2 regions of the Geomicrobium sp. JCM 19037 genome follow, and region 2 is predicted to be linked to the other one. Evidence: a T-box and tRNA genes for the amino acid it is inferred to sense, from the RefSeq annotation. Region 2 holds a T-box; the other holds one or more tRNA genes.
What was found. The T-box of region 2 lies ahead of tyrS (tyrosine--tRNA ligase). A T-box ahead of a tRNA ligase gene usually reads a tRNA of that ligase, here a tRNA-Tyr.
Positions count from the first base shown of each region.

Region 1: it encodes a tRNA-Tyr, which carries the amino acid that the T-box ahead of tyrS (tyrosine--tRNA ligase) is inferred to sense. The anticodon was not compared.

Region 1 covers NZ_BAWZ01000022.1:1,469-5,895, reverse strand. Annotated here, with positions in the region: gene JCM19037_RS13010 (anti-sigma factor) at 1-613, opposite strand, end outside; gene sigW (RNA polymerase sigma factor SigW) at 631-1,194, opposite strand; tRNA gene JCM19037_RS13000 (tRNA-Gly) at 1,451-1,523, opposite strand; tRNA gene JCM19037_RS12995 (tRNA-Gly) at 1,571-1,645, opposite strand; tRNA gene JCM19037_RS12990 (tRNA-Tyr) at 1,654-1,738, opposite strand; tRNA gene JCM19037_RS12985 (tRNA-Glu) at 1,811-1,883, opposite strand; gene JCM19037_RS12980 (GNAT family N-acetyltransferase) at 3,254-3,781, opposite strand; gene JCM19037_RS12975 (hypothetical protein) at 3,887-4,427, shown strand, end outside.
Region 2 covers NZ_BAWZ01000006.1:52,472-56,898, forward strand. Annotated here, with positions in the region: gene JCM19037_RS04990 (transglycosylase domain-containing protein) at 1-1,352, opposite strand, end outside; T-box leader at 1,646-1,840, shown strand; gene tyrS (tyrosine--tRNA ligase) at 1,888-3,129, shown strand; gene JCM19037_RS05000 (carboxymuconolactone decarboxylase family protein) at 3,221-3,862, shown strand; gene JCM19037_RS28215 (serine hydrolase) at 3,971-4,321, shown strand; gene JCM19037_RS28220 (serine hydrolase) at 4,357-4,427, shown strand, end outside.

The sequences.
Region 1 (4,427 bases), on a different contig from region 2:
CCCCAGTCGTCAAGCCTGAGAAAAGCGATTTCGTCTCGTACCAAATCCACGAAAGAATTTCATTAATCTCTTCGACATTGCCCGCAACATTGCCAGCAGATGCCATATATTGTTCACCATTAATGACGGTGAGATCACCTTCTACTTCACCTTGTACGTCAACATTCCCATTCGTAACCGTTAAGTCTCCTGCAACGGTTTCGCCTTCAGGAATAATGACGGTGTTCGTTTCATAATTCACATGCACGTCGCCAGTCGCTCCTCGGACCATGACGTCATCTCCACTCATGCCGGACCAGTTTACCCATACCATCGAGGACATGAGCACAAGGAATACAGAAGCCGCCACGAGCATCGGGTGGTTTCTTGACCAGCGCTTCCAAGCAACAGAGCGTTTCTTTCGTTTCGGCAATGCATCCATCACGCTTTCTGTAAACTTACAAGGCGCGGTAATATGTGAAGCGCTCTGTACGAGCGCAATTGATTTCTTCACTTCATCATAATGGGATTTGCAATCTCCGCATTCACGCAAATGCTCATACAGTTGCATTCGCTCATCCCGGGTTAAGTCACCATCGAAATATCGCTGAATACGCTCACTGCTGCAGCTCATGTTGCCTTTCCCCCTTACTACCATTTTTTCAATCGCTTCCTTAGTGCCTCTCGTCCCCGATGAACGTGGGTTTTTATCGTACCTACAGGAAGATCAAGAATTTCACTCATTTCCTGCAAGGAGAGGTCTTCCATATACTTAAGAATAATCGCAGCGCGATATTTAGGAGGAAGTGCATTGATTTCTTCTTGAATCGACGCTTGCCATTCAAGGGTCACGACTTGCTCATCTGGAAGGGCGTCTGTTGCCGCCAATTGCGAGTACCCATCCAATCCTTCCGTCCCGCTCACCTCAGCATCTAGCGAGTAGTCCGGCTTTTTCTTTCGGAGCTTGTCGATACTTAAATTGGTAGCAATTCGAAACAGCCACGTCGAAAACTTCCGATTGGTATCGTACCGGTCGATGTTCGTGTAGGCACGGATAAAGGCTTCCTGTGCAACATCCTGTGCTTCTTGGGCGTTGCCGACCATGCGATAGGCTATTTGATATACTTTATCTTTATACGCTTCAACAATTTGAGCAAAAGCCTCTGGGTCTCCGGCCTTCACTTCCTTTATGCATTGCTTTAACCAATCGTCCATCCCTATCCCGCCTTACGTCCGTTCTGTATGATTACGTCCCTGTCTATGTATAGGTTTCATTTATTTTTTTGATTGTATAAATAGTAAAGAGGTCTTCATTATTCACAAAATAGTTCGCAACCTTCTTAGTGTACCACGGGATCAAAGGGTGGGTATCATCTTAATAATTTTTTAAAAAGGGAGAGACCTTTTCGGTTAGTAAAACATAAAAAAGAGAGCGGAACAAGGTTGTTCTACTCTCTTGAGTTCATATGTATGGAGCGGGTGATGGGAATCGAACCACATCATCAGCTTGGAAGGCTGAGGTTTTACCACTAAACTACACCCGCAAACTGGGAACATTTACTATGTTATCACAAAACGATTCGGTAAGCAATGGAGCGGGAGACGGGATTCGAACCCGCGACCCCCACCTTGGCAAGGTGGTGTTCTACCACTGAACTACTCCCGCATGTGAAATGGTGGAGGGGGACGGATTCGAACCGCCGAACCCTGAGGGAGCGGATTTACAGTCCGCCGCGTTTAGCCACTTCGCTACCCCTCCATAAGAGTATAAGTAAATGATAAAACCAGCAAAATCGTTTGCTGGAGCCTTTATATTGCTATAGATAATTATTGGTGACCCGTGCGGATTCGAACCCGCGTTACCGCCGTGAAAGGGCGGTGTCTTAACCCTTGACCAACGGGCCGGACGCTTACGTCTCTTGCTGACAAAATATATTATATGATCTCCACAACGAAAATGCAATAGTTTTTCTCAAAAAAAAATTTATACATTTGTTTAGGAGCAAAATAAATCATTGATTTCGCAGCTAAATGCTTGATGAGACAAGTTTTTTTGAAACTAGATAGAGATTGAACTTTCGATTTACCGCGCGTACAGTGCTTGGTGTTTGAGGTGGATGTTTATACAAGGACGGCAGAGACACCCCCGTTTGTCATCGAAAAATACAATAGCTAGCATGAGCTAGCTGAGCCGAATTATGTGAAGGGTTCCATTTGGCGTGAGCATATCATTATTCTGTAGTGCGATTTCTATATAAACTGCACTCAAGAAATTCACTAGTGCTTGAAATTGTAACTCATCAAACCTCCTTACCATTCTCTCGGCATAAAAATTCTGCGACTCTTTTCTGCCATAAAGGCTAGTGAGACATCTTCATGAGTCACGCCAACGTCCGGTCGGTGTATCTTCGGCGCCGGTGGGACCGATAGTTGCGAACTCCTGAGGTTTATATGAATAAACAGCGTTGACGTCCATAGAAACGAACGTTCATAGACTAGCGAGCATCAGCTTGACTGCGGTGTTCTAAATCGACCTAGATAAGTTGAACGAAAGAATTTCATTAAGAACCAATTGTAAACTTAGAAAATGGAAACTGTGCTCGAGTTGCAACCGAACTGTTCTCAAGTTGAGGAAAATCGCGGGGGAAGCCTTCTATTCTCATAAACTAGGGAACAGAATGAGCAAACTCGGTAACAGATTACCGGGTCATGTGTACATCCCCGCCTCGAAGTACCCACAAGACGTCGGCGCGAGCCGCGCCGAATCGAGTGCGGTTTCGTTTCGGCCTGCGGGGCCGACGTGTCGTTAGTACTTCAGCCAGAATCTGCGCGCAAAATGGCACCCAGCACCGCGCTACCCCCTCCACCCAACAGTGCAAATCAAGAAAATGCTAAGTTCATTGCATATAGATCGTTTTGGGGTGTGATCTAGATCGCCAATCTCCTAAAAATAACCAAATGTTATGCAGTTAGAACTGTTGCTGAGCACACACTACCTCAACATCGGTAGAGAGCAGGTGAAAACTTAAAATCAAATTTCTAATACCTGGATGTCGGAAGTTCCTATTCGCGTGGCTCGCTCGGTTCGATGCTGAAGCGAACATAGCAGCTGCGTAACATTATTTAATTAAAATATTGATAGATATAATTTTCAATCATAAATTTCTTAAATCAGGAAAAATCTAATCATTGCATCAAGTGCGGTAAGATTTACGCTTCTAACCTCGCGCAAGCGGCAATTCTATGTTCAAATACTGGGCTATTATTTCCTCGATCAGCTCTTGTGTTCGTCCATGAGTAAACCCACCAAAACCGTGTCTTCATACTGTCCGTCCACCCATTCATTGTCACGAAGCGTACCTTCAATCTGAAACCCGCACTTCTCATAACATTTGATCGCCCTAATGTTGCCTGCCCACGTGTCTAGTTGGAAGCGACGAACCGCAATGGTTTTATGCAAATACTCTACAAGCAGTTGCATCGCTTCGCTACCAAATCCTCGGTCCCAATAATCACGGTCACCAATAACCATACCAACCGTGCAACTGTTCGTTAATGGGTGGTACTCGCGGTAATCACAATACCCGATAAACCGATCTTCATGATAGATTGAATAGATTCTTCCTTTTTCTAGTGAATTGGCTTGTTGGTAATGAGTACCATACCAGCTTTCCATTTGCTCAATCGTCAGACCTGACCAAAGGTGGGCATTCGTTCCTGCCGCAAGCTTGGCAAGTAGCGGATCGTTCCTCCACTCAATCATCGTCTCTAACTCTTCTCTTTTTGGTGCTCGTAACTCCACGTGGTTTCCTTTTATCATTTGCGGTTTGGACCTCATTTCCACTAATTTTCTGATAATATAGTAAGTGTACATCATCTTTATAATTTTCTGCAATCGGGGGTCATCATGGCATTATACGGAGAGTTTAAAAAGGAAGATTGGCTTCGCTCGTTGAATTTACAAGAGTCGGACATTCCAACTTCGACAATTATTCATGGAGAGTTTCTTCATGAGACGAATTTGCTTTATTGGGAAGGAACGCTCGATCAATCTCGTGCACCAGCGTGGAACTTAAGATTTGGTAATATGAAGAACAAAAATATCGCATATGCAAATGTGTATGGCAGTCCGATGGCAGCCACGGTTGTGCACCCTCTCGCCATTTGTGGCTGTGAACGATTCATTCAAACCGGCTACTTCGGAGGACTACAGGCTGACTTAACCTATGGAGAAGTCTTGCTCGTAACATCTGCGGAAAAAGACGACGGCGTGTCGGATAAGTACGGGCCTGCGAAGACGAGCCCAGCACTGTTGGAAGCTGCCCAAGCGTTTTGTGAAGAAAATAACATTGCTTACCGACTAGGCTCAATTGTCACCACAGGTAGCTACATTTATGAAACGGCACCGATGATTGAACGCTGGGCTGCTGTTGGTCATACCGGTGTTG
Region 2 (4,427 bases):
TTACTTACGGGGTCTTGATCTCCCCCACGGTAATTCGTTGGCACATCGGGAACGACGATGCCCGGTTGCACAACCCCGCGCTCCATCGCAGATCCGAACGGCATGAGCGGCTTAATCGTTGAGCCTACGGATCGGCCTTCACCTGTCGTAGCGTGGTTCCATGATTCTTTTTCAAAGTCACGTCCACCGATAAAGCTTAAAATCGCTCCTGTTTCATTATCTTGTAACAAACCGCCCACCTGTTCAGGTTGTCCGTCATTCGTATTCGGACCGAACAAGTCACTGTTGGCGATCGTGTCTTCCATCGTGTCATAAATGTCTTTATGAATGGTAGTATGAATGCGGTATCCGCCAAGACGAAGTTCTGTACTTGCGCGCTCGGTGTATTGTTGGACGGTTTGTGCACGGTCTTCGTCTTCCATGTCGCTCAAGTCAACCCCGTCTTTGTCCAATAAATAATCTCTAAGAATGGGGACGGCTCTGCGTTCTGTTTCGTTCGTAACGTACGGATAACTTTCAAAGCTATTTTCTGGTGCATAATCCGTAATGTCTTCCATTAGGTCGTACTCTCGAGCTGCTTCGTACTCTTCCTCGGTAATCGTTCCAGAGTCTAACATCCGGTAAAGGACGATATTCTTTCGTTGCATTCCAGCAGTCAAGTCCTCTTTCAAATCCCCATCGGACGTGAAGGGAGTGTATGAAAAAGGATTTTGTGGAATGCCGGCAATATACGCAGCTTGAGGTAACGAAAGTTCCGATGCCTCGACATCAAAAATTCCATTTGCTGCAGCCTGAATGCCTGCAATTTGCGTACCGGCCGCATTTCTGCCGAATGGTACGATGTTTAAGTATGCTTCAAGAATTTCATCTTTGTCCATATAATTCTCTAAACGCATCGCAATTAAGATCTCTCTTGCCTTGCGGTCAAAAGAAACTTCGTTAGATAGCATTTGGTTTTTCACAATTTGTTGGGTGAGCGTACTTCCTCCCGTTTGCATGCCTGTGTCGACAAACTCTTGAAACACTGCGCGCATAACAGCTTTTGGAACGATGCCGTTATGTTCAAAGAAATATTCGTCTTCTGTCGCAATTAACGCGTCTTTCACGTGCGTAGACACTTCGTCCAAGCTTACTTCTCTTCGCTCAAGAATTGAAGGAAGTTCGCCTAAATATACGTCATCGGCGAAGTAAACGACACTTGTTTCTTCATAATTGTAGATGTCTGCACGAATTTCTTCTTGTGTATATTCCGGCTCATCTTCTACTAAAGAAACGAAGTAGCCAGCACCGGCTGCGCCGACAAATGTCTTCCGAGCAAGATCGTCACGCTTAAAAGAATGAGAATGTTCCAAGCGACAAGGCTTGTAATATTTAACCCTTGTACATAGCGATTGTTTTGTATGAAATCAGCCCAGCGGTTAAACCTCTGTAATATATTTTTCATCGTTCACCCCCTAAGAAGATCACGCATATTATAGCATACTTTGTTATAGACTAAAGAACCGCTATCCAGGTTATTCGTGATGAATATGTACAATTCCTCTTCTGACCTTTCGTTCTTACGTGTAGGTTGCCTTATCGATCGGGTTTACATACAGTTGACAGTGAACAATTGGCATGGTATAAAAAGATCATTGTCAATATAGGTAACGCGATGATGGCAACGAAGTAATTTCTTGTGTACAGGTTCAGAGAGTCGACGGTCGCTGCAAGTCGATCCGGCGCAAGAGATGAATTACATTGCTTGAGCTTTCTAGGAAACGTATACTCTGCGTTAAAGAGCCGAGTGGAGAGCGGAAGTTCTCAACAAGGGTGGTACCGCGATACGTTCGTCCCTTTTTAGGAGGGGCTTTTTTTTATGGACAAAAATAATAGGAGGACGAAGATATGACAAGCGAATGGACATTAACAACAGAACAAAAGGAAGAAGCGAATCGCCAAGTCGAGGCGCTTATGAGAGGTGTTGTGGAGATTGTGCCTGAAGAGGCGTTCCGAGGGAAAATTGAGAAATCAATTGCAACAGGTAAACCGCTCAACATTAAGCTAGGCATGGACCCTTCGGCCCCGGACGTGCACATTGGCCACACCGTCGTTCTTCATAAGCTTCGCCAATTCCAAGAATTTGGACATCACGTACAAATGCTTATCGGCGACTTTACAGGTAGAATTGGTGACCCAAGTGGTAAATCAGAAACGAGAAAAGTATTAACGAGTGAACAAGTAGCTGAAAACGCCAAAACGTACGTCGAGCAGTACGGCAAAGTGTTGGATATGGACAAAGCAACGCTCTACTACAATTCGGAATGGTTAAGCCAGCTAAACTTTGAAGATGTCATCAACTTAGCTGGGAATTTAACAGTGGCAAGAATGCTTGAACGTGAAGATTTCAATAACCGGTACAAGAACAACCAACCAATTTCCATACATGAGTTCTTCTATCCATTAATGCAAGGCTATGATTCGGTGGCGATGGATACCGATATTGAGGTTGGGGGTACTGACCAAACGTTTAACCTTATGATGGGACGCCAGCTTCAAGATGCGTACGGGAAAGATAAGCAAGTTGCCCTAACGCTTCCGCTCATTGAAGGGTTGGACGGTGTGCGTAAAATGTCGAAGTCATTAAACAACTACATTGGAATCGATGAAGAACCGAATGAGATTTTTGGTAAATCAATGAGCATTCCTGATGAGCTGATGGTGAAGTATTACAAACTGGCAACCGATATTCCGATGGAAGAGGTTGAAGCTTTGGAGAAAGGACTTGGTGAGGGTAGCATTCACCCAAGAGATGCCAAACAACGACTTGGCCGCCGTTTTGTTGAAATGTACCACGGGGAAGCTGCAGCTGCCGAAGCTGAAAAGTACTTCCAGACGGTGTTTACGAAACGTGCACTTCCTGAGGATTTGCCGGTCGTTGAGTGGAAAGGTGAGCCGATCGTGTCCATTATTGATTTGCTCGTTGAGCTGGAATTACAACCGTCGAAAGGTGAAGCACGGCGCATGATTAAAAATGGCGGTGTGAAAATTGATGAGCAAAAAGTCGAAGACATTCATGCAGAGATTACAATTGCAGACGATATGATCGTGCAAGTCGGCAAACGGAAGTTTGCTCAACTTAAGAAATGACCAAAAAAGATGGGGAGCATCCCCATCTTTTTTCTTGCTAAACGAACGTCTCTATGGAAGAATAAAGCGAAATAGGTGAGGAGGAGCGGTGATGTATAACAAAGCGTATTCAAGCCGATTGGAAGAATTCAAATCGTTAGCTCCAGAAGCCTTTGCTGCCTTCATCGCATTCGACAACGAAGCGCTCGCGCCAGGAAAGTTGCAGCCAAAGTTGAAGGAATTGATTGCTGTAGCGGTTGCGCATACGACCGGGTGTCCGTATTGCATTGAGTTACATGTCAATCAAGCGAAGAAACAAGGGGCAAAGAAAGAAGAAGTGGCAGAAGCCATCATGGTGGCGACCGCTTTAAAAGCGGGATCAGCGATCGCGCATAGTGTCAATGCATGGAATGCTTATGATGGAAACGGCGCAGATGAATTGTACAAATCTTCTTACTTCAATCGCTTAGAGGAATTGAAAACGTATAATGAAGAAGTTTTTCAGAAATTTCTTTCGTTTGATCAAGCAGCTCTTCAAACAGGTACATTAACGGTGAAAGAAAAAGAACTCATCGCTATTGCCGTCGCACACACGACAGGTTGTCCATATTGCATTGAGCTGCACACAGCAGCCGTAAAAGTTGCAGGAGCAAGCCGCGAAGAAGTTGCCGAGTCTGTACTTGTTGCAACAGCTCTAAAAGCTGAGTCTGCCCTTGCCCACGGAGTGAACGCACTAAATGCCTACGATCAGTAAACGAGGAGGTGACAATCGAATGAGTTTAATGTGAATCATTTTGCTTCATCTACTCTAACTTGATTTGAGTGTCGAGAAACGAATCACTTAATCTTAAGGAGGAGAATGATGAAACAGAATAAGCAAATCGAGCGATTACTGAACGTTCAACGAGATGTGAATTTTTCTGGAGTGATATTCATAAAGGAATACGACGGTGTGTTCGAGCAAGCGTTCGGTTATGCCAACCAGGCCGAACAGATAAGAAACAATCCAAGTACGCGGTTTGGCATCGCATCTGGAGCAAAGGTATTCACGAGCGCAGCCATTTGCAGACTCGTTGAAGAAGGTAAACTTTCATTTAATACGCGTTTACAGCAATGTGTAGACATCTCATTCCCACACTTTCATGAGGACATTACGATACATCATTTGCTTACGCATACGTCAGGCATTCCCGATTATTTTGATGAAGAATGATGGATGATTTTTCTGCATTGTGGGATGAAAAGCCGATGTACAGCATGAGGGAAGGCAAGGATTTTTTGCCAATGTTTCAACACGAACCGATGAAGTTCCATCCTGG